Regions from separate parts of the Lactobacillus sp. OTU4228 genome, predicted to be linked through region 3. Evidence: predicted binding sites of a transcription regulator. Region 3 holds the regulator's gene; each other region holds the start of a gene.

Evidence for each region. The regulator HrcA, encoded in region 3, represses chaperone genes, less so after heat shock. The targets are predictions, from matches to a motif close to TTAGCACTCNNNNNNNNNGAGTGCTAA.
Region 1: a site for HrcA is predicted at 5,406-5,432, ahead of clpP (ATP-dependent Clp endopeptidase proteolytic subunit ClpP). Genes of this name have one in related genera too.
Region 2: a site for HrcA is predicted at 5,511-5,537, ahead of BN1206_RS00725 (Hsp20/alpha crystallin family protein). Genes of this name have one in related genera too.
Region 4: a site for HrcA is predicted at 4,372-4,398, ahead of BN1206_RS02865 (ATP-dependent Clp protease ATP-binding subunit). Genes of this name have one in related genera too.

What each region holds. Positions count from the first base shown of each region.
Region 1 covers NZ_CDLD01000012.1:173,762-181,606, reverse strand. The annotation lists gene BN1206_RS03155 (sugar-binding transcriptional regulator) at 1-546, opposite strand, end outside; tRNA gene BN1206_RS03150 (tRNA-Arg) at 786-857, shown strand; partial or broken gene BN1206_RS03145 (IS30 family transposase) at 975-1,840, opposite strand; gene BN1206_RS03140 (APC family permease) at 2,154-3,587, shown strand; gene BN1206_RS03135 (SH3-like domain-containing protein) at 3,648-5,276, opposite strand; gene clpP (ATP-dependent Clp endopeptidase proteolytic subunit ClpP) at 5,466-6,050, shown strand; gene whiA (DNA-binding protein WhiA) at 6,102-7,037, opposite strand; gene yvcK (gluconeogenesis factor YvcK family protein) at 7,037-7,845, opposite strand, start outside.
Region 2 covers NZ_CDLD01000004.1:83-7,927, reverse strand. The annotation lists gene mgtA (magnesium-translocating P-type ATPase) at 1-964, opposite strand, end outside; M-box (ykoK) riboswitch at 1,041-1,204, opposite strand; gene BN1206_RS00760 (TPM domain-containing protein) at 1,258-1,899, opposite strand; gene BN1206_RS00755 (ComE operon protein 2) at 1,856-2,335, opposite strand; gene trpS (tryptophan--tRNA ligase) at 2,357-3,379, opposite strand; gene BN1206_RS00745 (SOS response-associated peptidase family protein) at 3,482-4,081, shown strand; tRNA gene BN1206_RS00740 (tRNA-Gly) at 4,123-4,193, shown strand; gene BN1206_RS00735 (CPBP family intramembrane glutamic endopeptidase) at 4,253-4,915, opposite strand; gene greA (transcription elongation factor GreA) at 4,992-5,423, opposite strand; gene BN1206_RS00725 (Hsp20/alpha crystallin family protein) at 5,658-6,083, shown strand; gene BN1206_RS00720 (C1 family peptidase) at 6,222-7,538, shown strand.
Region 3 covers NZ_CDLD01000033.1:6,119-13,963, reverse strand. The annotation lists gene infB (translation initiation factor IF-2) at 1-1,084, shown strand, start outside; gene BN1206_RS05905 (ribosome-binding factor A) at 1,103-1,468, shown strand; gene truB (tRNA pseudouridine(55) synthase TruB) at 1,517-2,410, shown strand; gene ribF (riboflavin biosynthesis protein RibF) at 2,431-3,360, shown strand; gene abc-f (ribosomal protection-like ABC-F family protein) at 3,613-5,124, shown strand; gene hrcA (heat-inducible transcriptional repressor HrcA) at 5,213-6,262, shown strand; gene grpE (nucleotide exchange factor GrpE) at 6,275-6,859, shown strand; gene dnaK (molecular chaperone DnaK) at 6,876-7,845, shown strand, end outside.
Region 4 covers NZ_CDLD01000012.1:110,826-118,670, reverse strand. The annotation lists gene BN1206_RS02895 (competence protein CoiA) at 1-409, opposite strand, end outside; gene BN1206_RS02890 (adaptor protein MecA) at 486-1,229, opposite strand; gene spxA (transcriptional regulator SpxA) at 1,324-1,722, opposite strand; gene ptsP (phosphoenolpyruvate--protein phosphotransferase) at 1,957-3,690, opposite strand; gene BN1206_RS02875 (phosphocarrier protein HPr) at 3,690-3,956, opposite strand; gene BN1206_RS02870 (hypothetical protein) at 4,070-4,258, opposite strand; gene BN1206_RS02865 (ATP-dependent Clp protease ATP-binding subunit) at 4,443-6,626, shown strand; gene BN1206_RS02860 (DUF1827 family protein) at 6,812-7,093, shown strand; gene BN1206_RS02855 (peptide chain release factor 3) at 7,155-7,845, opposite strand, start outside.

The sequences.
Region 1 (7,845 bases), on a different contig from region 3:
CTCGCCCAAGGCTCCGCGACCTGGAACAAATTCCAGTTGACGGTTATTAGCTAAATCTGGAGATAAATACTTCGCAGATTTTGCTAAAGCCGCTCCACCTAGAATTGTAACTATTGAATGTCCTAAAGGCAAGAGTAAATTCAAAGCTGAACTTAACTTTTCCCCCATCTCTTCATACACACGATCTTGTAGATCAGCGTTACCAGGGACAATCAGAGTTCTATCAATTCCTAATTTCTTAGCAAGAGCTACCTCTGTCTCTCCGGCATTAAAGAGGCGGTCAATCAATGGTCCTGCATCTTTCAATGTTTTCTCGCCCTTTTCGGTTAAAAACATTCCGAAACTTTTAATTTCAATCAAGCCTAACTGATTCAAATATTCCGTTTCGGTTCTAATGTTTCTTTCCGAAAGCCCTAAATGTTGAGCTACGCTACGGCGACCAATTGGCGCATGTAACGCGATCTGCTCAAGGACAAGATACCTTTGTCGAAGAATCTTTAAGACGTCGGGAACGAGCGCTTCGAGCAAAGAAAAGTCCGAATCCATCGTTCCCTCCTTTCCCTGGGACGAATTACGACCATGCCTGTGTCGATTTCTGTCCCAGAATACTTAAAAATATAAGAGAAACGTACATCCAACATCCATACATTTCCCAATCGACACTGTTAGTATAACAATGTATTTTTCGTAATTCAAGAAAAAGATGTGCGAATTTAAAAATGTTACAAGTTAAGTGAAATCATTTTTCTTTGCTATCTTTTTTTGTTATACTGATAGAGTCATACGGGTCCTTAGTGTAATGGATCGCACGTAAGATTCCGGTTCTTAAAATCTGGGTTCGACTCCCAGGGGACCCATCTTAGGAAATAAAAGAGCGATGAATTATTTCGATAGTTCATCGCTCTTTTTTCTTTTCTCCCATAAAAATAAAGTAAATATAAAAATATCGTAAATTGCAATAATAAATTGAACACTTATGCTGTTTGATAGATACGATTCAATTCCTTTTCAAAGATTTCATCTGGGGTATGATATGCTAAGATCTTTCTCGGCAGTGAATTGCACCAGGTTTCAATGTTAATGATGTCTTGAAGATGTCGTTCCAGTGCTCGCTGTATTGTTTTTGAAGCGTTCTAAAAGCATGCATGACACTGGCAGCGGTCTTATCGGGAATCCGCAAGATTAAAAACTCACGACTCATTCGCTCAGACAAAGTCAGCAGTACTTGATCATCTCTAGTCTCATGTCCTAAAACCAGGTCGCATTCCCAATGGCCGAACTCTTTTCGATCGTTGATCTCTTGTGGACGTTCTTCAATGCTTCGGCCAAGCTTTCTCTTATTTTTGCGGATGCGATGAATTTTAGTGTTGCGTTTTAACTTTTCGGGCAAATCACAGTTTCTGCTATCCATTAATCCTTGATCGACATAGTTATACAGGGTTCTAGTACAAACCGTTTGATTACTAGAAAATTCTCCTATAGCCAAACTGCGATTGACACATACATCAAGCGACCAGTCGTCTTCAGAGAAATGCTTGTTAACATATTCGATAAAATCAGATTTCTTCAAGAAGCCTGATTTGCGGCCACAATGGTATCGATTAGCCTGATAAACGCTTTGACCGTGATCAGCCTTGTACCGCCTCTGTTTGCCATGATAAAGAGAAACAGTACCGCGTTTGACTTCATAGCTGATGGTAGACGGGGAACAACCAAGTTCACGTGCAATAGCTCTAAGAGAGAAGCCGTCTTTAATACGAGTTTGGATAATAACCCGCTCTTCGAATGATAAGTGTTTGCCTTTAATGCGCTGATTCATGGTAAAACATAAAGAGTCCATTTGTGACCTCCAATAGAAGTTTTTGTGGTTATTAACGTTCTATCAAACAGGCCCAGATGGGCTTTTATTTTTTACAAAGTGTTCAATTTAATTTTACAATCGGCCAATATCCAATATAAAAATATATAAGATCATTTTATCTTTTACATTAAAAAATAATATTCATAAAAGCACCTTTATAAGTGACCAGCTACCCAAAAATAAGGCGTTAAATTCTTATGAGAGTAGCATTAACATTAAAATTTTGCAAACGTTATTGTTATATAATTAAAAAGTTCACATAAATATTTTAGTAATATAGGAGATATAGTTTATGGTTGAATCACAAAACAATCCTAAAAAGATGATGTGGACGACCTTGGCAATGATGGCCTTCTCTACCGTATGGGGATTTGGTAACGTTGTTAACGGCTACGTCTACTTTGATGGAACAAAGGTCATCTTCAGTTGGATCGTAATGTTCCTTCTCTACTTTGTTCCTTATGCACTGATGGTTGGTGAACTTGGTGCCACTTTCAAAAACGCTGAAGGTGGGGTTTCATCTTGGGTTAACGCCACAATGGGTGCCAAATGGGCCTACTACGCTGGTTGGACTTACTGGGCCTGCCACGTTGTTTATATTTCAAGTAAGGGTACCGGTGGTTTGAGAGCCATGGCCTGGGGTATTTTTGGTAATACTCATTGGTACGATGGTTTACCTACTGCTTGGACTCAATTTGCAACTTTAGTTGTCTTCTTGTTCTTCTGCTGGGTTGCCAGTCGTGGTATTCCAGTTTTAAAGGGCTTAGCTACTGTTGCCGGTTCTTCAATGTTCATCATGTCAATCTTATTCATTATCATGATGTTCGCAGCTCCAGCTATCAACCCACATGCTGGTTTTTACAGCATCAACTTCAATTGGAAGAACTTAATGCCAACATTTAATGTTAAGTACTTTACTTCACTTTCAATTTTGGTATTTGCCGTTGGTGGTTGTGAAAAGATTTCTCCTTATGTAAATAAGGTTAAGGATCCATCAAAGAACTTCCCTAAGGCAATGATGGCTCTTGCAATCATGGTTATGGTTTCAGCTATCTTAGGTACTTTTGCCATGGCATTGATGTTTGATCCTAAGGTAGTTAACGCTAACCTTAACGAATACATTTCAAACGGTGCCTACATGGCATTCCAAAAGCTTGGTGAATATTACCATGTTGGTGGCTTATTCATGTACATTTATTCATGGTGTAACGTAATCGGCCAATTCTCAACTTTGGTAATTAGTATCGATGCTCCACTTAGAATGCTTCTAGGTAGTAAAGAAGCTAAGGAATTTATTCCAAAGAGTTTGCTCAAGCTTAACAAACACGGTGCCTACATCAACGGTATCTGGATGGTAGTTATCTTGTCAGGTGGTTTGATCGCAATTCAAGCCCTTGTACCTAACGCACAAGCTGTTATGGCTCAATTGGTTAAGTTAAACTCAACTACTATGCCACTTCGTTACCTTTGGGTATTCACAGCTTACATTGCTTTAAGAAAGCACCAAGAAAAGTTTGAAACTACTTATCAAATGACTAAACATCAAGGTTTAGCTTACACTGCTGGTATTTGGTGTTTCGTAGTTACTGCTGCATGTTGTATCTTTGGTATTTACTCACCAGATCCATTCACATTGCTCTTAAACATCTTGACTCCAATCATTTTAATTGCATTAGGTTTAATCCTTCCAACAATTAAGAAACATCAAGATGCTCAAGCCAACTAATACTAAAGCATAAAAAAATAGCGATGATTTTAATCATCGCTATTTTTTATATCTTAAATTTTACTTAGTCAAAGTTTGACTACTTTCAAGCAGCTCTGCACGTTGTGCCAAGTTAGTGTAAAGTCTGTTGTTGGCTACTGCGATACCTTCAATTTCACGACCAGTGTGGAATTGGTAAGTATCCTTAACTTCACCGTTCTTGGCAATCTTAGCAATTACATCGTTAAATGCAATGTAGAAGTTGTTGTTCTTAGGATCATAAGTGAAGCCTTGAGTGTAAGTGTTTGAAACAATGCCACCCTTAGTTGCACCTACAATAGTTGGATACCAGTTGTCACCCTTACGGTTGAATTCCCAGTATTCAGTTTGATCGTCATCCTTGTTGTAAGTTGTAGTGTACATCTTGTTATCACTTACGATTACGCCGTTTTGGAAGTAACGACCTTCTGATTCACTACCGTTCCAGCATTTAATAGTCCAGATCTTGTTTATGCACATGTCGCTCTTACGGATTTGAACTAATTCAGTTGAGAAGTTACTCTTGTATGAAACTTTATTATTGTTGTTCAATACATAGACGTACTTGTCGGTAGAACCCATAGCTTGACCGTGGCCAATTGGAATATAAGGACTTACCTTAATGTTCTTAACATATGAGTTAAACTTGCTTTGTGACATATCAAGTAAGTATTGACCGTTAAAGGCGTTAGTCAAGTTGTTCAAGTTGTAACCCACAATGTGGCCGTCAGTAATAGTAGTACTGCTGAGCAAGCTAGTGTAAAGCCAGCCGTTTGACATCGTGATACCTTCTGGAATGTGACCTACACGGTTAATGTAGTCGTCATCTTTAATGTCTCTAGCAACACTCAATAAAACTGGTTGGAAGAATCGAGTCTTAAAGGTTAAATTACCATCATCACTAGTATAAGTATGCTTAGACTTATCAGGAGCAAAGTCAGTCTTAGTTACATAGTTAGCTGAACTACCATAGTAAGTCTTCCAAGACTTCAAGTTACCGTCAAATGACTTAGCTTGAACCTTGCTTGCGTCGGCAATACCTTCCTTGGTGCTCTTTCTAACAGTTACCTTAACTGTTGCCTTAGCAGAACCATAACTGTACTTAACATTGTAAGTACCTGGATCAGTACAGTCGATCATATCTTCAGATACATCTACATCTTGGTTATCAATCACAGTACCCATATTGTTGGTTACATAACTGATTGCATCAGTAGGATCAAAGAGGTAGTTGCTATTTCTAACCAAACTTACAGTCTTAGGAACAGCAATTGTGTTTCTAGTGAAATAGTTTTGGTTTACGTAACCAACCTTACGGCCGTCTACGTAAATACGCCAATAAGTACCATTATCTCTAGTCTTAATACTTTGATCTGATTGAATATGAGCGTATTGGTAGTCACTTGCATCAGCGATCTTGCCAGAAGGCTTACCATTGCTGATCTTCTTGTAAACATTGTAGCGTCTACCACTACCCACTTTAACCATCAAATCATAAGAAGTACTGGTTTGAACTGGTGCTTTTTTACTATCACTAGAGCTATTAGTATCTGTTGTCTTACTTGCTGAGTTAGCGTCAGCAGCAGAAACAGGTTTAGCATAGCCCATTAACAAACCTACACTAAGTGCTACAGCAGATGTAGCGGTTAAAATTTTATTTGTATACTTCAAGCCTATCCTCCGATATTACATAATTTTGGTTTTACATAGTAATTATAATATATAAGATTCACTCGCAAAAATACAATTTCAATACAAGTAAGTCTCATTATTTGACACTTTTATTACGAAGTGATTTAATTAGCACTGTACTTGAATGAGTGCTAATTAAATATAACGAAAAATTTAGGAGGCAAATTTATGCTAGTACCTACAGTTATTGAACAAACTGCTCGTGGCGAACGTGCTTACGATATTTACTCACGTTTGCTTAAAGACAGAATTATCATGCTGAGTGGTGAAATTAATGACCAAATGGCCAACTCAATCATTGCTCAATTGCTCTTCTTAGATGCTCAAGACAACACTAAGGATATTTCACTTTACATCAACTCTCCTGGTGGTGTTATTACCTCTGGTCTTGCTATCATGGACACCATGAACTTTATCAAGTCGGATGTTTCTACTATTGCAATTGGTATGGCTGCTTCAATGGCTTCCATCCTTTTGACTAGTGGTACTAAGGGCAAGCGTTTCGCACTTCCTAACTCAACCGTCCTTATTCACCAACCATTAGGTGGTGCACAAGGTCAACAAACTGATATTCAAATTGCAGCTAACGAAATTTTAAAGAGTCGTAAGAAGATTAACGAAATCTTACACGAAACTACCGGTCAACCTTTGGACAAGATTCAAAAGGATACTGAACGTGACAACTACTTAACTGCAGAAGAAGCTAAGGAATACGGTTTAATTGACGAAATTATGGTCAACAAGAAGAAGTAATCATTAACTGATTACGCAAAAAAAGATCACTTCGATTGAAGTGATCTTTTTTTATGCTCTTAAACTTTCCGCAATTTCATGTAATTTTTTAAAGCGGTGATTTACTCCTGATTTAGAGATAGGACCATCGGGAATCTGATCCGCTACTTCTTTTAAAGTTAATTCAGGATGGGCCAGTCTAAAACGAGCTAGCACTTGCAATTTTTCTGACAAATCATCTAAGCCCTTTTCTGCCTGAATTGTTTGAATATCTTCAACTTGTTTAGCCGAGGCAGAAGCTGTCTTTTTCATATTTGCGGTATCGCAATTAACCAAACGGTTAACTGAGTTACGCATATCACGCATAATCCGCAAATCTTCAAAATTAAGCATGGCATTTAATGCACCTACAATATGCAAAAAGTCGCCAATTTTTTCAGCTTCTTTGAGATAAACGATATAACCTCTTCTTCTCTTAGTCATTTTAGCATTCAAATAGAAATATTCATTCATAATCTTAGCTAGATCTTCATTATGATCTTCATAAGTTGAATAAATCTCTAAGTGATAACGACTAGTTTCAGGGTTATTGACGCTACCACCGGCTAAAAAGGCACCACGCAAGTATGACATTGCCCCTTCACGAGACTTACGAATTCGTTCAGGAATTCTGGTTACTAATCCCTTTTCAGGATCCCAAATTTGCAAATTTTCCAGAATTTCTTGCACTTTTTGATTAAGACGAACTAAGTATTGATTATTTTTCTTTAGTTTCATCTTGCGCGAAACAATCAGCAATGGCTCAATACCGTAGGCTACTTTGATTAATTTAAAAATGCGTCGCGCAATCGCAGGATTTTCTGTTGTAATATCTAAACTAAATTGATGATCATGAAGATTTAAAACTCCATTCATCCGCAAAAAAGCGGCTAACTCTGCTTTTGCATGCTCTGGATGCACCTCAAGCGAAGTTAGCTCCTTTTTGACCTCACTAGCATAACTAGCCATTAATTTTCCTTCATTCTCTTTCGTGACATTGCTTCAAATGCCAGATTAATAATTTCCTTAGCTACCTTTTCACCATCATGGAAGACTAAACCATGTCTTTGATCAATAAAGTCATCGGTAATTACACGACATTCTTGTGCTCTTAAACCTTCAAAGTCATTTCTTACAGGTTCAAGATAAGCATCATAATCTTCAGGGTGGAATTTGCTCATATCAATTTTAGCGCCATTAACCAAAGCAGTATTGATATAGTGACCACCTAAGTGATTATTGATTACTTCTACGTGTTCTGCATCACTAAAGTGATCAGTTTCACCGCGCTGAGTCATAATGTTACAAATATAGATAACTTCTGCTTCAGTCTCACGAACAGCTTCACCCAAGTTAGAAATCATCAAGTTAGGCAAAATTGAAGTAAACAAACTACCTGGTCCTAGAACAACGGCATCGGCTTGCATAATTGAAGCAAGAACCGGTAATACTGCCTTAGGTTCTGCATCTGAGTCAGTATCGGTAACCCATACTCTTTTAATTCGCTTATCTTTAGAAGTGATTTCGGTTTCACCGGACTGAGTAGTGCCATCGATAAATTCCGCATTCAAGGTTAATGGTTCATTTGAAGCAGGGAAAACATGGCCATCTACTCGCATCATTTTAGATAAAGATTGAACTGCATCAAAAATATTGCCGTGCATTTCATTCAAGGCAGCGATAATCAAATTACCAATCGCATGACCTGAGAAGAATGCATCAGAGGAATCAAAACGGTATTGGAAAATATCTTTTTCTTCTTGTGGTAAATCACTTA
Region 2 (7,845 bases), on a different contig from region 3:
TAGTCAAGTTGCTGTTAACGATAATTGGCAAAACTTCTGGCGTAATCCCTGCGGCGGCCGCCAAGGCGAAGATCAAACTTTCACCCCAGTCACCCTTAGTCAGGCCATTAATAATGAACAAAAGCGGAATTAAAATCGCAGCCGTGACGATCAAAATCTTGGCTAACTGTCTCATCTCACGATCAAATAAGGTCGTCTTTACCTTCTTGCGTGAAATTTCCTGCACCTTTTTGCCAAAGACAGTATTGTTGCCGACCGCAAAAACAATGCCGCTACCCGAGCCAGAAACAATCGTCGTTCCCTCATATAAAATGTTAGGGTAGTTCAAATAGTCCTGCATACTCGGTTTAATGGTCACATTGGCCATTTTTTCTACTGGTTCCGAGTCGCCATCCAAATAACTGTATGAACAAAACAGGTCCTTACTCGTAAGGAGCTTCATGTCTGCAGGAATCATGTCGCCGGCAGACAAATTAATCACGTCGCCCACAACTACTTCGTCGGTGGGCAGTTCCACGTTTTTACCATCCCGACGAATGTTAGTCGTTACCGAAACCATGTCCATCAATTTTTCAGTTACTTTGGCAATCCTAATCTTTTGGGCAAAATTTACTACCACAGAAATGATCAACATAATGATCATCACAATGACTGTATCTATATCACTATTATCTTGTGGCACCAATATATAACTAGTAAATGAAGTTAAAATAGTTAATCCAATTAAAGCAAGCGTGAACGGAGTAGCGATTGATTCCCACAGCAATCGCCAATTAGAAGCATTGGAGTTAGTCCTAATCCTATTTTCGCCATATTCTTTTCTATTTTCTTCAGCCTTATTCGTGGAAAGTCCTTCAGCACTTGCCTGAAGTCGCGCTAGCGTCTCACTACGCGATTCGCGTGCAATCTGCTGAATCCTTTGAATGTCGACATTTGACTGCTTTTTGCCAGCTGCTTTTACCATTCTTTGCTCCTCTCATTTAATTGACAAGCAAAACAAAAAAGCCACCTACTGTTTCTGTAGGTGACCTAATAAGGCTTTGTCATACTCGTCGTTCAGTTTTAACACTACGTGACGTAAGCACATGCTAGCTATCTGGATCTCGCCTTAAGTCGACGACACCTATTTAACCCGTTGGCATCTCTGGATGTTTCTGGGCGATAGCGTGTGTTCACGTAGGAGTCTCACCTAACAGTTTAATTGCTAATTATATCCACAAGAAAGTGTAAGGACTAAATTTAAATAAGTCAAGCCACCTAATTGCGTGAATTGTAGTTATTGCGGCCGAATCTTCTTAAAACATAAACGATTCCAACGATCAAGAATGCTAGTGCTAACGCAATCGGAAGCGCTACGCGATGTGGATGCGAAATTTTATCTTGCTCGCTGCTCGATAAATCATATTTGTCTAGTGCATATTGATACTGCTGATCCACCTTGGTAGCACAAGCTCTAAACACGAAGCGTAATCCTTCATTAAAGGTGGCATTATCTTGACTGCGCAACTTATCTACTTCAGCTCTAATAATGTTGGTCCGTGCGTCAGCCGTAAAGGCGCCATGCAGGTCCTTAGTAGAAAAGATTTGCACGTTGCGCTTCTTGCCTTTTTGTCCAACCACGATAAATACCGATCGCTTAGTACGGTTCAACGCCTCAGGAGTGAGTTTATTCAGTCTCTTAACCGTAATCACAGAGATCTGCGGCTGCTCCTTAGTTTGAAAATAGCGATTATTCTTTTCAGTAATTAAAGTCTTAGTTTCTTTATTCAGAATATGAGCATGGTCTTCAATATTAGGCTGCACAAATCCCGTAGTCGTTAAAAAGACTAACAACAAACCTACTAAGCCAACTAAACTAATTCTCGTCTTCTTCAAGTTTATGGGCCAAACCTTCCACATATTTTCGATCGATCTTAATTTGCTCATATGGTACCCCGCAATCATGAAGCAACTTCAATGCTAGTGGATTATCACGATAGTCAAAATAATAATTTATCTTTTTAATGCCTGCTTGCACTAAAGCCTTGCAGCAGTTGTAACAAGGAAAATGGGTCACGTAAATTTCGGTATTTTCAGTAGAAACACCAAATTTTGCACATTGAATGATGGCATTCATCTCTGAGTGAATCGTTCTTACGCAGTGGCCGTCAACCATTTGGTGGCCAACGTCATCGCAATGCGGCTGTCCTGAAACCGAACCGTTATAGCCAGTACCGATAATGCGGTGATCTTTGACTAAAACGCTGCCGACTAGCGCTCTATTACAAGTAGAACGCTGAGCAATTACTAACGCCTGCATCATAAAATATTGTTTCCATGGAATTCGATCATGCATGACTTTGCCCCTTGCTTTTATTTATCTATTCTTAAAGTAGTTCAAGCCGATAGCATCACGAACTTGTTGCAAAGTTTTGTTAGCTACCTTGTTAGCCTTCTTTGAGCCTTCCAAAAGCATCTCGTAAACTGCATCTTCATCTTGAGCAAACTTTTCACGACGTTCACGGATAGGTGCAAGTTCTGCTTCAAGGACCTTGTTCAAGTAACGCTTAATCTTAACGTCACCCAAACCACCCTTTTGGTATTCTTCCTTAAGTTCCGCAACCTTGTCCTTGTCTGGGTCAAAGACATCAAGGTAAGTAAAGACAGTGTTACCTTCGATCTTGCCTGGATCTTCCACGTGAATGTGGTTTGGATCAGTGTACATTGACATAACTTTCTTTTGGACGGTCTTGGCATCATCAGCTAAGTAAATAGCATTGCCAAGTGACTTAGACATCTTAGCATTACCGTCAAGACCTGGAAGACGACCTTGACCCTTTGGTGGGAAGTAGCCCTTAGGTTCAACCAAAATATCGGTGTTGTAAACTCGGTTGAAAGTTCTAACGATTTCACGAGTTTGTTCAAGCATTGGTTCTTGGTCATCCCCTACAGGAATAATAGTTGCCTTAAATGCAGTAATATCTGCAGCTTGAGAAACTGGGTAGTTCAAGAAACCGACAGGAATGGAATCTTTGAAGTCCTTTTGCTTAATTTCAGTCTTCACAGTTGGGTTTCTTTCAAGACGAGCAACTGTTACTAAATCCATGTAGTAAGCAGTCAATTCAAACAAAGCTGGAATTTGTGATTGTACATAGATAGTAGACTTGTTTGGATCAAGACCAACAGCTAAGTAGTCCAAAGCTACTTGGATCAAGCTGTTGCGGATCTTTTCTGGATTACGAGCATTGTCAGTTAAAGCTTGCGTATCGGCAATCATAATATAAGGATCATACTTGCCTGAATTTTGTAATTTTACTCTGTTCTTTAAAGAACCAATGTAGTGACCTATGTGAAGTTTACCAGTTGGACGGTCACCGGTTAATAAAATTTCTTTTGCCATGCTTCTTACTCTTTTCTATTATTAATGTTTATTTTTTATTTAAGTAATTACTTAATTTTAACAAATATTAGGCTATGATTAAACTAATCGTAGGTGATCAAAATGTGTAATCAATTTCGTATACCCAAACTCGCATTAATCAAACAATATCTAACTGAAGACCTAGATCTGCCTTTAGTTGAATCAAAAATAAATGATGAAGAAAAAGACGTCTTTCCTAACCAAACAGCGCCAGTTTTGCTTTATCAAAACAACCAGCTGCAATTAGTAAATAAAAACTGGGGCTATCCTAGTCCCGTCGATGCAAATAAGCCGCTATTTAATGCTAGAATCGAGCGTTTTTATGAACCAAAACCATCAATGTGGGATGAGTCCTTTGCCAAGCAGCGCTGCATTATCCTAGCTAGCGAATTCTTCGAATACGCCAAAAACACTTATCAAGCAGATAATGGTAAGAAATACCATGAACGCTATAGTTTTAAAAGCAAACAACCAATTACGATGATTGCTGGTATTTATGACCATAATAATTTTGCCATGGTGACGACCGACCCGAACTCAGATATGCGGCCCATTCATAACCGGATGCCGCTGGTCATTGAACCAAGCGAACTGCGCCGCTGGCTCTTTCAAAACTTTACCAGCTTAATCAACAGAGATAGTATTTCACTTTCTGTCCAGAAGCAGCCCCACAAAAAATAATTGTTCTATTGCCCGAAAGCATGATAAAATAAAGATATATTGCGGGTATAGTTAAATGGTAGAACGACAGCTTCCCAAGCTGTAGATGCGGGTTCGATTCACGCTATCCGCTCTAACCAAAAAACAGGGATGAATTTTTCATCCCTGTTTTTGTTTTATCTTGTTTTCTTTTTAAACCATGATCACAGTTAGAACACTGCTTAAGATTGCCAGATAGATTGGCATATAAATCGTTTGTGAATATAAATAGCTCCAAGCAAAGAGCATGCCGTAAATTGCTTCAATAATGAAGTTAATGAGTGAACTTTGATAATTCAATACGCTGAAGATCAAACCGGAAACGATGATTCCCACAACGGCAACTTGAACGCTATCTCTACGGAAAGCATAGTTGAATAAAAAGCCCGTTGCTAGGAATTCCTGCAGAATCGGTAAGATGATTCCTTGAACGACGATCAAGAACCAGAACATCCCTGTTGACTGACTCTTAAGATAAATCGTCTGGAAATCATACAGAGGTATTTTGCCATACGCCTGCAAATATGAAATCGAAATTCGAGTAGCCGTCAGCACCAGCGTTAATAAAACTACCGCCGAGAAATTCCCCAGCCACGGCAATTTAAAATCACGCGCAAAAAAGCGATTCTCACGATTATAGCGATATACATAAAACAGTAAAATCATCGCAGCCACGACACCGAATAAAATCAGGTCCCAGACATGCAACGGCGACTTTCTAGTAACAAGCTTCACTACTGCAAAGACCATCAGGTAACAGATTAAATACACTGCATAGCGAATGACATTGCCCTCTCTCGATTCTGGCGTATTCAAGATTTTCACTCCTATTCTGGATTGTATCCTACAAATCCCATATTATACCAAAAAAATACAGTTAATTGAATACAGATTATTTTACTTCCACAATAGTTACCTTATATTCTCCGGCCGGTGCACCAACTGTTGAAGTCGTCCCTGCCTCTTTTTTCATAATTGCTTGGCCCAGTGGTGAACCAAAGGAAATCTTGCCATCGGCTAAATCAGCCTCCATCCGGCCAACAATCTTATATTCTTCAGTATCTTCATCATCGTCAAACTTCAAGACAACGGTTTTGCCCAAATCAACCTTGCCATCGTCCTTAGTTTCAACGATTTCCGTATACTTTAATTGTTTGCCTAAGTAACGCTTAGCTTCAGTATATTCCGTATTTTCTGAAAGGTCGCCGAGCGCACGTGCTGCCTGCAAAATTTTAATTCTGCGTGGACGACCCTTCTTTAAGCGAGCAATTTCATCTTCAATTTGTTTGTAGCCTTCTGGCGTCATCTTTTGAAAATATACCATAATAGTTATTTCTCCTTTTGCTTTTTAATTATGTAAGAGTTTTCCACAAGTGTTAATCCTTAATTTGATCAACTTTTTAATCAAAAATTAGCACTATATGTTTTTGAGTGCTAAATAGTTTAACTTTGTTTCAAAACGACTACAATAATCAGTGTAAGGAAAAAGAGATCAGATAAACAAATGATTCGCTCCTTACAAATTAACTTAGACAAAAAATGAAAGGAAGTTTTATTTATGGCAAACGATATGATGAATCGTCGTAATGATATGATGGATGCAATGAACGACTGGTTTGGTTTTCCAAGAAACTTCTTTGATGACAGTGAAATTGAAAACATCATGCAATCAGATGTTGCTGAAACTGATAAAGATTATGTAGTTAAGATTGATATGCCAGGCATGAACAAAGATGACATTAAGCTTAACTATAAAGATGGTGTTTTGAGTGTTGCCGGCACCAGACAAGCCTTTAAGGACACCAGCGACAAGAACAGAAACATCATTCACCAAGAGAGAAGCGAAGGCAGTATCTCAAGAAGCTACAGATTACCAAATGTAGTTGCAAGTGACATTCATGCAAAGTATGATAATGGTGTATTGACCATCACTTTGCCAAAGCAAACCGCTAGCGATGATGGCAATTCTATCCAAATTGATTAATTATTAGATAATTGCAAGAAATCTAATAAGTAACGGATAAATAATTCTCTGAAGCGAGTTCATGTTGAACCCGCTTTTGTTTTGGCTTAAAATAGAGATAATTTAAGAAAAAATTAAAAATGAAAAAGGAGATTTTTTATGGCTCATGAATTAACTGTACAAGAGCTGGAAAAGTTTTCTGCAGACTTTAACAAGAACCCAGAAAACAAAGTTATTGCTCGTGCTGCACAACGTAGTGGTGTGCTTGAAGCATCATACAATGATCGCGTTCAAAGTAAATTAACTCGTGTCTTCTCTACTGAACTTGACACTGACAACGTTACTAACCAAAAGCATTCAGGTCGTTGCTGGGAATTCGCAACCTTAAACGTTTTGCGTCACGCTTTCGGCAAGAAGTACAAGGCTAAGAACTTCACCTTCTCACAAGCCTACAACTTCTTCTGGGACAAGATTGAACGTGCCAACATGTTCTACAACAGAATTTTGGACAGTGCTGACATGCCCCTTGATTCTCGTCAAGTTAAGACTGACTTAGACTTCGCCGGCTCAGATGGTGGTCAATTCCAAATGGCAGCCGCATTAGTTGAAAAGTATGGTGTCGTTCCTTCATACGCAATGCCTGAAACTTTCAACACTAATGACACTACTGGCTTCGCTACTGCACTTGGTGACAAGCTTAAGAAGGATGCTTTGGTTCTTCGTCACCTTAAGCAATACGGCAAGGACGACGAAATCGCAAAGACTCGTGAAAAGTTCTTGAGCGAAGTTTACCAAATGACTGCTATTGCCGTTGGTGAACCACCTAAGACTTTTGATCTTGAATACCGTGACGACGACAAGAAGTACCACTTGGACAAGAATTTAACTCCACTTGAATTCTTGCACAAGTACTTAGGCGACGTTGACTTTGACGACTACGTTGTTTTAACTAACGCACCTGACCACGAATACAACAAGTTGTACGGTCTTCCAGCAGAAGACAATATCGAAGGCTCAATCAGAATCAAGCTTTTGAACGTACCAATGGAATACTTATCTTCAGCCGCTATCGCTCAATTAAAGGATGGCGAAGCTGTTTGGTTCGGTAACGATGTTCTTCGTCAAATGGACCGTAAGACTGGTTACCTTGACACTAACCTTTACAAGTTAGATGACTTGTTTGGCGTTGACTTCAAGATGTCAAAGGCTGACAGATTAAGAACTGGTGTCGGCCAAGTTTCACACGCTATGACTTTAGTTGGTGTTGATGAAGACAACGGCGAAGTTCGTCAATGGAAAGTTGAAAACTCATGGGGCGACAAGTCAGGTTCAAAGGGCTTCTACGTAATGAACAACGAATGGTTCAACGACTACGTATACGAAGTTGTTGTTCACAAGAAGTACTTAACTGACAAGCAAAAGGAATTAGCTGAAGGCCCAATCACTGACTTACCAGCATGGGATTCATTAGCTTAATGAATAAATTTGAGTATATTAAAATAGCCAGATCCACTAAGGACCTGGCTTTTTAATATCGATTCAATTTCTCAGAATTTATGATATTTATTTATAAATATAGCTTCCATCTGGATAAAAAGTTATAATTTTCAAATTTTTAAATAAAGAAAACATTTCATGTATCGATTCTTTATTTGTCAACTACCCTAGACTGAAGTCTAGGGCTTAGTGGCTCGTTAGCTTGCGCTAACCAGAACACCAACTTGCTTAGATACGGACTTGACTTACCAGCAATAGTCTTTTGACTATTGCCGATAGAGGTCGT
Region 3 (7,845 bases):
AATCTTCGTTAACATTTCAGCTAAGACTGGTCAAAACGTTGATGACTTGCTTCAAATGATTTTGCTTCAAGCTGATGTGATGGAACTTAAGGCAAATCCTACTGAAATGGCTATCGGTACTGTAATTGAAGCCCGTTTGTCACGTGGTCGTGGCCCTGTAGCCGACGTTTTGATCCAACAAGGTACACTTAATATTGGTGATCCAATCGTTGTTGGTGATACTTTCGGTCGTGTACGTACAATGACCAACGATCGTGGACGTCAAGTTAAGAAGGCAACCCCATCAGAACCTGTTGAAATTACTGGTTTGAACGATGTTCCTGAATCAGCTGATAAGTTGGTTGAGTTTAAGGATGAAAAGACTGCAAGAAGCGTTGGTGAAGCTAGAGCACAACAATCATTGCAAAAGTCTCGTGAAAAGGTACAACACGTTACTCTTGATAACCTCTTCGATACTATGAAGAAGGAAAACATGAAAGAGGTTGACATTGTCTTGAAGGCTGATGTTCAAGGCTCAGTAGAAGCTTTGCAACAATCACTTGAAAAGATCGAAGTTGAAGGCGTACGTGTCAACATTATTCACTCAGGCGTTGGTGCAATTAATGAATCAGATGTTACTTTAGCTGGTGCATCTAATGCATTTATTATTGGTTTCAACGTTCGTCCAACTGCAACTGCTAAGAGTCAAGCAGAAACTGACTCTGTTGATATTCGCTTGTACAGTGTCATCTACAAGGCTATTGATGATGTTACTGCTGCCATGAAGGGTATGCTTGAACCAACTTACGAAGAAAAGGTTATCGGTAACTTAACAGTTCGTGAAACTTGGAAGGTTTCTAAGGTTGGTACAATTGCTGGTTCCTTCGTTGATAAGGGTGTAGTTAAGAACGATTCTAAGATTAGAGTTATTCGTGACGGTATTGTTAAATACGATGGCGAAATTGCATCACTTAAGAGATTCAAGGACGATGTTAAGGAAGTTAAGCAAGGTAACGATTGTGGTTTGACTATTAAGGACTACAACGATATCAAGGTTGGCGACGAATTCGAAGTATACGAAATGCAACAAGTTGAACCTAAGTAATTATTTTAGGAGGCAAGCATGAAGCATAGAATTGGTCGTGTTGAAGGAGAAATCCTTCGCGAATTAACCAAAATTTTACAAAAGAAAATTCGTGATCCTCGTTTAAGCGAAGTTACAATCACTGCGGTTGAATGTACGAATGATCTTTCATATGCAACTGTTTACTACAGTTTATTAACTGAAGATGCTGAAAAAGAAAAGGAAGTCGAAGAAGGCTTAGAAAAGGCAAAGGGCATGATGCGTCATTTGCTTGGTCAAACTTTGACTGTATATAAAGTTCCTGAACTTATTTTCAAACGTGATAATTCAGTAAAATATGGTAGTAAAATTGACCGTTTAATTGCAGAAGTTAAAAAGCAAGATGCTGAACGGGCAAGTAAGTAAAAAGGCGCCGTTAAGGCGCTTTTTTTGTTAGCTAGATAGGATATAAATATGTTAAATGGAATTTTAGTGATTGATAAAGACAAGGATATGACAAGCGCAGATGTTGTTTACCATTTGCGTCGTGCGTTGCATATTAGAAAAATTGGTCATGCTGGTACATTGGATCCTGAAGTAACGGGAGTTTTGCCTATTGCAATTGGTCAAGCTACCAAATTAATCGAATTGATGCACACACGTCCTAAGAAGTATGAAGGCCAAGGCTTGTTGGGTTACGCTACTGATTCATATGATGCAACGGGTACGGTTTTAAAGGAAGAAAAGCTTGATCATCCTTTTACTACTGAAGAGATTCAGGCTGGAATGGATTCTTTTAAGGGCGAAATTGAGCAGGTTCCACCGATTTATTCAGCGGTTAAAGTAAATGGTAAGCACTTATATGAATATGCCCGTGAAGGTATTGCTGTTGAGCGTCCTAAGCGAACAGTTGATATCTATGACTATCTTTTAATAGATAAACCTGTTTTTGACGAAGAAAAAGGTCAAGAAAGTTTTGGCTTCGAAATTGAATGCAGTAAAGGAACCTACGTTAGATCATTAGTTAATGATTTAGGAGAAAAACTAGGTAAGCCAGCCGTTATGACCGAATTAAGAAGAACTGCTAGTTCTGGCTTTGATATCTCACAAGCAGTAAAATTAAGTGAGATTGAGGCAAATCCGGAGAAAGCTGATGAGTTGATTCAACCAATTGATGCCTTTTTCACCAATTATGAAACTATTGATTTATCAGATGATCAATGGAAGAAAGTACAAAATGGTGCTTGGATTAAGTTAGAAACAGATGCCAAAAAGGTAGCTTTAAGGTACAATAAAAAAGTTAAGGCAATTTATGAGAATAAGGGGAGACTCTATTGCCCAAGTCTAATGTTGCTTCAAAATGAATAATTGAAACGAAGGAATTAGTTGTGAAAATCGTTCATTTAACTTATCCAGTTAAAGAAAATATTCTATCTTCAAAAGTAGTGCTTGCTCTCGGCTTTTTTGATGGGGTTCATTTGGGACATCAAAAATTAATCAAGCGAGCAAAAGAAATTGCTGATCAAAAGAATCTGCCTTTAGTAGTGATGACTTTTGACCGACATCCTAAAGAAGTTTATGAGGACAAAAAGAATTTTAAATATCTTGAAACGCTCGAAGAAAAGGCAGACAAGATGTCTGAATTAGGGGTTGATTATCTGGCTGTGATGCCATTTACCAAAGAATTTAGTCAAATCGGGGCACAAGATTTTGTCGATAATGTAATCGTTAAATTGAATGCGGACACTATTGTAGCAGGCTTTGACTATACATATGGTCCAAAGGAAATTGCCAATATGGATCGTTTACCAGATTATGCTAAGGGGCGCTTTGATATTGTAGTGATGCCTAAGCAGATTTTTGCTGGTAAAAAGATTGGTTCTACTGAAATTCGCCAAGCCATTAAAGATGGCGATATGGAACTTGCATATGAACTGATGGGTCATCATTATGTGATGAGTGGAATCATAGGACATGGCAAACGTAATGGACATAAGCTTGGCTTTCCAACTGCTAATTTAATCTGGGCCGATCACAAGGTGATCCCTAAAATTGGCGTTTATGCCACTAAAACTGAAGTTAATGGTAAATGGTATGAATCAATGACTAGCGTTGGTTATAACGTTACCATTGGTCAAGAAAAGCGTATTTATATTGAATCTAATATTTTTGATTTTGATCAAGATATTTATGGTGAACCGATAAAAATAAAGTGGTATAAGTACACACGTGGAGAAATAAAATTCGCTGGTTTGGATGAGTTGAAAAAGCAACTTGAGAAGGATCAAAAAGAAATCAAGGAATATTTTGCGGAATAATAGTTGAAATGTAATATTATTCATGATACTCTTTTTGTATCAATTGAAATTCAAATTTAGAAAGAGGGATCGCCGTTGCGTCTTTAATCTTGCAAAATGAAGCATAGTTGAACAATGTACTTTTAGGTAGATAGTGAGATTATGCACTTTTGGCAAGATTGACGTAGACGGGATGCCTCTTTTTTGTACGCAAAAATAGGGAGAGTCTATGCTTGGCAAAAGTGTAGACTCTCTTTTGCGTGAGGTGATTTCATGAGCAATATTAAGATTTCAAACCTTTCTTTTAGATACGAAGATGCCAGTGACAATATTTTTAATGACTTAAATTTGAACTTGGATAGTAGTTGGAAATTAGGCTTAGTAGGGAGAAATGGTAGAGGTAAGACTACATTTCTAAATTTACTAAGAGGAAAACTACAGGGAACCTGTAAAATTGAAAGTAAACTAGCTTTTTCTTACTTTCCAATTAAAATTAATAATCCTGACAATATTACTTTATATGAGTTGCAAGACAAAGCTTCTTTTGAACAGTGGGAGCTTGAGCGAGAAATGAATTTATTAGGTGCTGATCCGGATTTACTCTGGCAGCCATTCAATACTTTGAGTGGTGGTGAACAAACTAAGGTTTTGCTTGCGCTGTCTTTTACTAATAGGGATGCATTTCCGTTAATTGATGAACCTACCAATCATTTGGATGAGGCTAGTCGTTTGCAAGTAGCAAAGTATTTGAAAAAACATGATAAAGGCTACATTGTTGTTAGCCACGACCGTGATTTTTTGAATCAAATTACTGATCATATTTTGGCAATTGAAAATACTGAAATTCATTTGTATCAAGGAAATTATGCTAGCTATGAAGATACAAAAGAGAAAAGGGATCAATTTAATCGCGATAAAAATGAGAAGCTAAAAGGTGAAGTTAGACGACTTAATGAAAGTCAATTACGGTTAAAGAAGTATTCTAATAAGTCTGAAAATCAAAAGAATGCTAAAGCACACGATAATGAAATTCACGCTTATATCAACAAAGGATTCTATAGTCATAAAGCCGCTAAAATTATGAAGAGGTCGACAAATTTATCTAATAGAATTAATAAAGATATTGAAGCTAAAAAAGGTTTGATGACCAACATCGAAGATGTACCTGATTTAACTATTAACTTCCAGCCAAACTATCATCAAACTTTACTTGAAACCCAGCACTTGTCTTTGAGGGTTCAAGATAAACAGCTTTTTGAAGATCTAAACATGATTGTTGAAAATAAGGGCGTCATTTCTCTAGAAGGCAAAAACGGTACTGGTAAATCGACCTTTTTGAAATTGTTATTAGGTAAAGCAAATGATGTGTCATATCAAGGCCAGTTTGCGTTAACCAATGGCTTGAAAATATCATATTTACCTCAAGACTTTACTGAATATACCGGTACATTAAAAGAGTTTGCGGAAAAACAAAAGATTTCATATGAAGAGCTGCTCAATAATTTGAAGAAAATGGGCTTTTCACGAGAAAGTTTTACTACAAAGATCGAAGAAATGAGCATGGGTCAGCAAAAACGAGTAGCTTTGGCTAAATCTTTAGTAGAACCAGCTGATTTATACTTGTGGGATGAGCCTGCGAATTATTTGGATGTCTTTAATCAAGATCAGTTGATTAAGCTACTGAAAAATGTTCAACCAGCTATGGTTTTAGTTGAGCACGATCAATACTTTATTGAGCATGTAGCAACGCAAAGAATAAAATTAAAAAAATTCAAAATAAATTAGCACTCGGGTTGAATTATTGCTAAATTTTAGTATAATAGAATCTGTTAGCACCTGAGAGATGTGAGTGCTAAAAGTGAGGGCGATATTTATGTTGACCGAGCGTCAAGAACTTATTTTAAAAACAATAATCACGGACTTCACGCAGACACATGAGCCTGTAGGTTCAAAGACAGTGATGAAACAATTACCAATTAAGGTATCAAGTGCAACCATTCGTAATGAAATGGCAGTGCTTGAAGATCAGGACTTGATTGAAAAGACTCACTCTTCTAGTGGTAGAATTCCTTCAAGCGAAGGTTATCGATACTATTTGGATAATTTGGTTGAACCACTGCAGTTGCCAGAGTCCGTTTATAATACAATCGGAAGTCAATTAGATCGGCCTTTCCATCAAGTAAATGAGATTGTGCAAGAAGCAGCTCGTATCTTATCAGATTTAACTGATTATACTGCTTTTGCCGAAGGACCTGAGAGTGGGGATGTTAAGATCACCGGTTTCAGAATTGTGCCTTTGTCAGCTAGACAAGTGATGGCCATTCTGGTTACGAGTGATGGTAACGTTCAAAATCAGGTTTATGCTTTACCACACAATATTCATGGGGAAGAAATTGAAAAAGCAGTACGCATGATCAACGATCAATTAGTAGGCAAGAGCTTAAATGAAGTTAATATTTCATTCTTAAGTGAGCTTGCTAAAAACGAAATCGGTAGCGATCATGTTAGTGAGCTTCTAGATTTGGTCGAAGATGTTTTAAAAGATGCTGCAAGCGAGCAGATGTATGTTGATGGACAAATTAATTTGTTGAACAACACATCTGAGCATAATGTCAATGATATCAGATCGCTTTATGAAATGATTGATCATGATAATCTATTTTCTAACTTGCTAGATGGTGAGGCTGATCCAAAGACTGAGAAATATCCAGTAAAAGTAAAGTTAGGTTCAGAAATGCCTAACGACTTATTAAAGAATTATAGTTTGCTGACTGCTGAATATAGCGTCGGCACCCATGGTAAAGGAACAATTGCTTTACTTGGGCCAACAAATATGCCGTATTCACAAATGATCGGCCTTCTTGAATACTTTAGAAATGAGTTGGCCAAGAAGTTGCTTGATTATTACGGTAAATTTCAATAGAGGAGGTTAGCCGTGAGTAGAGAAGAGTTTCCAAGTGAAAAAGATTTAGATAAAAAAGAAAAGGCTTCTGAGCCAAAAAAGGCTGTGAAAAAAGAAAAGGCTAAAGACGAAGAGCCTAAAAAAGATAAAGAAGATCAAAAGTTAGCTAAAGAAATCGCTGACTTAAAAGAAAAGAATAAAGATCTTGAAGATAAGTACTTGCGTAGCGAAGCCGAAATTCAAAATATGCAAGCTCGTTATTCAAAAGAAAGAGCACAACTTATCAAGTATGAATCTCAAAGCTTAGCTAAAGACGTTTTGCCTGCAATGGACAACTTGGAAAGAGCTTTAAGCGTTAAGGCCGATGATGATGTGTCTAAGCAATTGAAGAAAGGTGTTCAAATGACCCTTGATTCACTTGCAAAGGCCATGAAAGATCACGGTATTGTTGAGATTGAGGCTGAAGGCGTTAAATTTGATCCGACATTGCATCAAGCTGTTCAAACAGTAGCAGCTGAGAATGATGATCAAAAAGATCACGTTGTTCAGGTTTTACAAAAAGGATATCAATATAAAGATCGGACACTAAGACCAGCTATGGTTGTAGTTGCTCAATAAGAGAGGAAGTTTATACATGTCAAAAGTTATTGGTATTGACCTCGGAACTACTAACTCAGCAGTTGCAGTTCTTGAAGGTAAAGAACCAAAGATCATTACTAACCCAGAAGGCAATCGTACTACTCCGTCTGTAGTTGCTTTCAAAGACGGTGAAATTCAAGTAGGTGAAGTTGCTAAGCGTCAAGCTATTACTAACCCTAACACCATTGTTTCAATCAAGCGTCACATGGGTGAAGCTGATTACAAGGTTAAGGTTGGCGACAAGAGCTACACTCCACAAGAAATTTCAGCATTCATTTTGCAATACATCAAGAAGTTCTCAGAAGACTACTTAGGTGAAGAAGTTAAGGATGCAGTTATTACTGTTCCTGCTTACTTCAATGACGCACAACGTCAAGCTACTAAGGATGCTGGTAAAATCGCTGGCTTGAACGTTCAAAGAATCATCAACGAACCAACTGCTTCAGCTTTAGCCTTTGGTTTGAATAAAGACCAAGATGAAAAAGTTTTGGTTTACGACCTTGGTGGTGGTACTTTCGATGTTTCCGTTCTTCAATTAGGTGACGGTGTCTTCCAAGTATTGTCAACTAACGGTGATACTCACCTTGGTGGTGATGACTTTGACCACCGTATTATGGATTGGCTCATCAAGAACTTTAAGGATGAAAATGGCGTTGACTTGTCCAAGGACAAGATGGCAATGCAAAGATTAAAGGACGCCGCAGAAAAGGCTAAGAAAGACTTATCAGGTGTATCAAGCACTCACATCTCACTTCCATTCATTTCTGCCGGCGAATCTGGTCCACTTCACCTTGAAGCTGACTTAACTCGTGCTAAGTTCGATGAATTGACTAGCGACTTAGTTGAAAAGACTAAGATCCCATTTGACAATGCATTAAAGGATGCAGGTCTTACTGTTAACGACATCGACAAGGTTATCTTAAACGGTGGTTCAACTCGTATTCCAGCTGTTCAAAAGGCAGTTA
Region 4 (7,845 bases), on a different contig from region 3:
TATCAGTTACGCCAATTTTCTGATATAAAGAATGCCGATGTTTAAATTCAGCATCACTTAACGGTGCACACTGAATTTCGAATGCTAAATTTTCAGCAACTAACACATCTGCTCTAAGCTGACCATCGGCTAGTGGTATTTCTACTGCCGCATCAAATCCCACAGCAGTTAATGCCGCCTTAAACAGCATTTTTGATTGATGATGTTCTTCTTTTTCACCCATTAAATTAGTGTAACTAGTCAAATGTTTAAAAAAAGCAGATTTTTTCTCCGAAACAATCAGAATTACTTTCTTATTGCAGTGCGGACAACGATATATTTCTTGATTTAATTTCTTTTGTCTTGAATTAACAAGGTAAGCTTCACTTACCGCAAGCACTAATTTTTTATCTAACATGGCTGCATACATATTTTTTCACCCATGTTTTATTACGCAAAAAAGAGACGGATTTTTCTTCCGTCTCTTTTTCTTTATAAATTCTTAATCATTTAGCTTGTTTAAGAAAGTAATAGCGAATATGACCTAAAGCGTCTTGACCCATCAAGCACTTACCAGTTTCTTTAACTGTGTTCATTTCTTCATCATCAATCTTAATGCCGTATTCATTGGCAATTGCCCAAGCATCAGCAGGCTTTAATTCAGCATAATCTTCATCAAGAAAAGCCAATTCCAAATAGTATTGACCACGTTGATAATACAAACTTGAAGCCAAATCGCTCACTCTCAAATTATCAGCTAGTTCAATTACATTGCCTAACTCAGTAAATTGATATGCGTGACGCTTTTGGAACTTCCAATATTCATTATTACCAGCTGCACTGACATTAGCTTCATTTTCTTCTTGCGTTAGCGGATCAACTTCGGTATTTAAATCGTCTTTGGGATCAAGATCGAAAAAGCTTCTTCTTGAATCGGAGTCCGCCTGTGTTGAATCACTATCATCGCTCATTGAATCACCCATCATCTTACGCAAATTATTTGCGTCTTCGGGTTGAACTTTAGTAATCATTAAATCAAGGCCGCCATTATTTGGCATTACTTGGAAAGTTACAGGCACACCCTTGGTAAAGGTATGATCTGTATCAACTTCTGCAAGGATTGAGTAAAAGAATTGTTGAATCTTATCTTTATCACCCAAAAGATCAAGGACTTTAAGGCCGCGACGTGCTAATTCTTCCTTATCAATTCTGACCCTAATTGTATTTTTATTAATATGATCTACTTGCACAGGATCTCACCTCCATGAATCATTATAGTATATTGTAGCGTACTTTTTGTCTAAAATAAAAGTGTTAGCATTAACACTAACACTTTCGAAAATTTTATAAATCTGCAATCTTTTGTGCTTCAGCCAATTCTAAGCGACGCACCTTGCGTGGCAAGAATCGACGAATTTCATCTTCATTATAACCTACTTGAAGTCGACGATCATCCATGATGATTGGTCTTCTCAAAAGACTTGGATTCTTTTCTACTAAATCAAGTAACTGATCAATTGATAAATCATCTAAATTGATTTTCAATTGTTGAAAAGCTCTTGAGCGGGTAGAAATGATTTCTTCTGTACCATTTTCGGTCATACGCAAGATTCTCAACAATTCTTTCTTAGTTAATGGCTCAGAAAAGATGTTTCTTTCCTTAAAAGGAATATTGTGCTTTTCAAGCCAAGCTCTGGCTTTACGGCATGAGGTACAACTAGGAGATACATATAAATCTACCATAAAAATCACGCTCCTCAGAACAACTAATTGTATACGTTCTTTAATTTATAACCAGTATAACACACTAACTTCTTTTTTGTAAGTGCCTATTTTATCTTTTATATTAATTCCTAGTATATCCTAAAGAAAAAGCGTGAATTATTTGTGAAGAATTTATTTGTTTTATTTAAAAATTAACAAATAGACACAAAAAAGAGACCAAAACTGGTCTCATTTTTTGATTTAATATGAAAATTACTTGTTAATCTTCTTCATTAAGTCTTCGACTAATTTTTCATTTTCTTCAGCAGTTTCTGAAACGAAGCATGCTTCATTAGCCAATTCCTTAAGATCCTTAGTATCAAGCTTCTTCATTAAGCTTCTGATACGTAAGATTGAAGTTGCACTCATTGAGTATTCATCAAGTCCCATTGAAAGTAAGATTGGGAACATGGTATTATCACCGGCAGCTTCACCACACATACCACACCAAATACCGTTTTCGTGAGCAGCATCAATAGTGTGCTTGATCAAACGAAGTACTGATGGGTTATATGGTTGGTACAAGTATGATACGTTGTCGTTACCACGGTCAGCAGCCATAGTGTATTGGATCAAGTCGTTAGTACCGATTGAGAAGAAGTCAACTTCCTTAGCGAATTGATCAGCCAAAACAGCAGCTGCAGGAACTTCGATCATCATACCAACTTGTAAGTCATCGCCGACCTTAACGCCCTTTTCGATTAACTTTTGCTTTTCGTCATTCAAAATGGCCTTAGCTTGACGAAGTTCAGCCAATGTACCAATCATTGGGAACATAATACCAAGCTTACCGTATGCTGAAGCACGAAGCAAAGCTCTTAATTGGGTACGGAAGATCTTTTCGTTCTTAAGTGAAAGACGAATAGCACGTACACCTAAGAATGGGTTCATTTCTTCTGGCAAGTCCCAGTAATCTAGGTGCTTGTCACCACCGATATCCATAGTTCTAATGATGACTTGCTTGCCGTTCATGCCTTCGATAACTTTCTTGTAAGCTTCGAATTGATCATCTTCTGTTGGGAAGTCTGAAGAATCCATGTACAAGAATTCAGTTCTGTACAAACCAATGGCTTCAGCACCATTTTCATGTACACCTGGCATGTCATTAGGAGTACCGATATTAGCAGCAATGGTAAATTTCTTACCATCAGCAGTAAGTGAAGGTTCATCCTTCAACTTCTTCCATTCAGCCTTTTGCTTAAGGAAGTCTTCACCCTTCTTCTTGTAGTCTGCAATTTGGTCATCGCTTGGAGCAATGATTGCAGTACCATCAAGACCGTCATCAATTAACATATCGCCGTTCTTAACGTCTTTAGTAATTGAATCAGTACCAACTACGGCTGGTAATTCAAGTGAACGGGCCATAATTGCTGAGTGAGCAGTACGACCACCTACATCAGTAACAAAGCCCTTAACGTACTTCTTGTTAAGTTGAGCAGTGTCACTAGGAGTTAAGTCATGAGCTACAACAATAACTTCATGATCAATTGAAGCTGGGTTTGGTAATTCCTTGCCAAGAAGGTGAGCCATAATACGCTTTGAAACGTCACGTACATCAGCAGCACGTTCTTGCATGTAAGGATTATCAGTCATGCCTTCAAAAATTGAGATGAACTTTTGAGCAGTTTCATCAAGAGCAGCTTCTGCATTAATCTTGGAGTCCTTAATTTCATTCTCAATAGCACCAGTAAATTCTGGGTCATTTAAAATCATTAAGTGAGCTTCAAAAACTTGGGCTTCTTCTTCACCCAAGCTCTTCTTAGCTGTATCACGAATCTTTTCAACTTCAGTAGTTGATTCCTTAATAGCATCCTTGTAACGTAATACTTCTGAATCAACATCACTGATTGAAGATTTTGAGAATGAAAGATCAGGCTCTACAAGAAGATATGCTGGAGCAATGGCAATACCATCACTTGCAGCAATTCCCTTTAAAGTCTTGGTCATTATTCAGCTAAACCTTCTTTTTTCATAGTGTCAGCAATTGCGTCTAATGCGTCCTTTTCGTCGTCACCTTCAGCAGTAATAGTAACGTCTGCGTTTTGGCCAACACCAAGTGACATAACGCCCATGATTGACTTCAAGTTTACTGACTTGCCGTTGTATTCCAAGTTAACATCTGAACCGAACTTTGAAGCAGCTTGTACTAAAAGAGTAGCTGGACGTGCATGAATACCTGTTTCTGCAATAATATGAAAATCGCGTTTTTCCATTATGAATATCTCCTTTAAAATTGAAAAATTAAACTGGTAATAAATACCCATTCGAGTACTAGATTATCATGTTTTTACGGTTAAGACAACAACAATGTAACAGTTTACATCATTTACTTACCAGTATTCGTCGCGGTATAAACAATAGAACCGCCTCTTTTAGCCCTACCAGTAATATACTGTCGCTTGCCATAATTCCTTATAGTCTTTTGAAGCTCAAAGGCATCTTCAGGTTTGACCTCATACTCTTTGATTTTGCCTGAAACCAATTGGTCCAAAATTTTTTGATAATCCAAAAACATCACCACACTTTTTAAATTTTATAATTTTTTTACACTTTATTCTACTCTTTATACTAAATTTTCAAAAATATTAATATTTTGTCTATTCTTACAAAAAATAAGTTCATTAGTGCTTAGCACTTGACTAAGGCGAGTGCTAATAATATAATTTTGGTACAGTTTAAATGAAAGGCGGTAAGAATATTTGCTTTGCCAAAATTGTCATGAACGGCCTGCCTCTATTCATCTTTTTACCAAGGTGAACGGCCAAAGCCGAGAGATTAATTTATGTCAACACTGTTATCAAGAATTAAGAAATCAACAAGGAAATCTAGAAAATATGAATAACGATAATAACGAATTTTTTGGCGACTTTGATGATTTATTCAACGCATTAAACGGAAATAACAACAATGCCGCAAACAACAATAATATGGGAAACAACGACCCAAGAATGCAAATGGGTGGTGGCAACGGAAACGGTGGTCAAGGCGGCAGAAGCTTGCTTGATCAATATGGTACAGATTTAACCGCCCTTGCTAAGAAAGGCAAAATCGACCCAGTAATCGGCCGTGATAAAGAAATCGCCCGTGTCATTGAAATTTTAAACAGAAGAACTAAAAACAACCCAGTTTTAATTGGTGAAGCTGGTGTTGGTAAGACTGCTGTAGTTGAAGGACTTGCTCAAGAAATCGTTGACGGTTCTGTTCCAGCTAAACTGCAAAAAAAGCGTATCATTTCCTTAAATGTAGTATCACTTGTTCAAGGTACTGGTATCCGTGGTCAATTCGAACAAAGAATGGAACAATTGATCAAGGAATTACAACAAAATGACGATATCATCCTATTTATTGATGAAATTCACGAAATTGTTGGTGCCGGAAATGCTGAAGGCGGTATGGACGCCGGCAACATTATTAAGCCTGCCCTAGCTCGTGGCGAACTGCAATTAGTAGGTGCTACTACTATTAAGGAATACCGCGATATTGAAAAGGATTCAGCTTTAGCAAGAAGATTCCAACCTGTTGAAGTTAAGGAACCTTCAATTGATGAAACTACCCGTATTTTAAAGGGTATTCAAAAGCGTTACGAAGATTACCACCACGTTCACTACACAGACGATGCTATTGAATCTGCCGCTAAGCTTTCTGCTCGCTACATTCAAGATAGATTCTTGCCTGACAAGGCCATTGACTTACTTGATGAAGCTGGTTCAAGAATGAACTTAACTATTCCTTATATTGATAAGGATAAGATGCAAGAAAGAATCAATGCAGCTGAACAATTAAAGGAAGAAGCCTTGAAGAATGAAGACTACGAAAAGGCTGCTTACTACCGTGATCAAATTGATAAATACAAAAAGGTAAAGGATCAAAAAGTTGACCCTGACAAATCCCCAGTTATTACCAGCAAGATCATGAACAAGATTGTTGAAGAAAAGACTGGCATCCCTGTCGGCGATATTCAAAAGCAAGAAGAAAATCAATTGCAAAATTTGGCTAGTGATTTGAAAGCTCACGTTATCGGTCAAGACAAGGCTGTTGACAAAGTTGCTCGTGCTATTCGTCGTAACAGAATCGGTTTCAACAAGTCTGGTCGTCCAATTGGTTCCTTCTTATTCGTAGGACCTACTGGTGTTGGTAAGACTGAACTTGCTAAACAACTTGCTAAGCAAATGTTTGGTTCAGAAGATGCCATGATTCGTTTCGATATGTCTGAATACATGGAACAATATTCTGTATCTAAGTTGATTGGTTCAGCTCCTGGTTACGTTGGCTACGAAGAAGCTGGTCAATTGACTGAACAAGTTCGTCACAACCCATACAGCTTGATTTTGCTTGACGAAATTGAAAAAGCTCACCCAGACGTTTTGAACCTCTTCTTGCAAATCTTAGATGATGGTCGTTTGACTGATTCACAAGGTAGAACTGTTTCATTCAAAGATACAATCATCATCATGACTTCTAACGCAGGTCAAGGCATCAAGAATGCTAGCGTTGGTTTCGCTGCTGAAAATGAAGACGAAAGTAATGAATCAGCTAGAAACAACATGAGTCAATTCTTCAAGCCTGAATTCCTTAACCGTCTTGATGACGTCATTGAATTCAACGAATTGACTAAACCTGACTTACTTAAGATTGTTGACTTGATGCTTGCTAACACCAACAACATGGTTAAGGATCAAGGTTTGCACATTGATGTTACCGACGCAGCTAAAGAAAAATTAGTTGACGAAGGCTTCAACCCTGCTTTAGGTGCACGTCCACTTCGTCGTACCATTCAAGAAGAAATCGAAGATAAGGTTGCTGACTACAAGCTCGACCACACTGACAGCAAGAACTTAAAGGCTGATGTCAAAGATGACGAGATCGTAATTAGCGAAGAATAATTAACAAACAAATAAACAAAACTCATTCAAGTTATACGCAAAAAGATTCCGAGATTAATATCTTAGAACCTTTTTTGTTAATTACTAAAATTAATACAAGTTTTATAAGTAAAAATAAATATATGTATCTTGTTTTGCGGTATACTAAAATTAAGAGAAAAAGCTAAGAGAGACAGGTGAAATCCATGCATTTAATCGATGTAACCAATAACTATTCTGATTTGGTTCAAAGTCAGCTTAACACTACTGATGCCAACTACGTTAAGGTATATTCTTTAGGCAATACTTCAGTCATTTATACTGAAAGCAAAAATGCGATCGGTATTGCGCTTGAAAACCACGATCGCCGCGTTCGTGAAGATGAAGTTGAATTCATTATTAAACGTTTGCTCAAGAATTATGATTCTTCATACACTTTAACTGTTGATAAGAGCCGTCACGTAATTGAAATTCACGTTGACAAATAATTACAGAATTTAAAGATAACAAAAGGAGAACTACGTTTGTAGTTCTCCTTTTTTACGTCTATTATAACTTTTCAGTTAATTTAACATCTGGATATTTGTCGTGGAAGAAACGTTCTGCAAATTCATTTTCAAATAAGAATAATGGATTGCCATAGCGGTCCTTAACCAGCAAGTTACGGCTGTTAGACATTCTTGGATCAAGTTGATCTGGATCAATCCAACGAGCCACACGGTGACCGATACTGTTCATTTCAACTTCTGAATTATATTCGTTCTTCATTCTGAATTGGAATACTTCAAATTGCAATTGACCAACAGCACCTAAAATGTATTCATCAGTTTGGTAATTGCGGTAAAGCTGAATGGCACCTTCTTGAACCAACTGGTTCATCCCCTTATGGAATGACTTCTGCTTCATCACGTTCTTAGCAGTTACACGCATGAACAATTCAGGGGTAAATTCTGGAAGTGGTGGATAAACAATCTTACGCTTGCCAGCATAAATACTGTCACCAATTTGGAAATTACCAGTATCATACAAACCAACGATATCACCTGCAACCGCATCTGAAACTTGCACACGTTCACTAGACATGAACTCTGTTGCATTATTCAAACGGATTGGCTTATCAGTTCTAGCTAAGGTTACATCCAAGCCCTTCTTAAATTCACCACTACCAATACGAACAAAGGCAATACGGTCACGGTGGTGTGGGTTCATGTTAGCCTGAATCTTGAAGACAAAGCCTGAA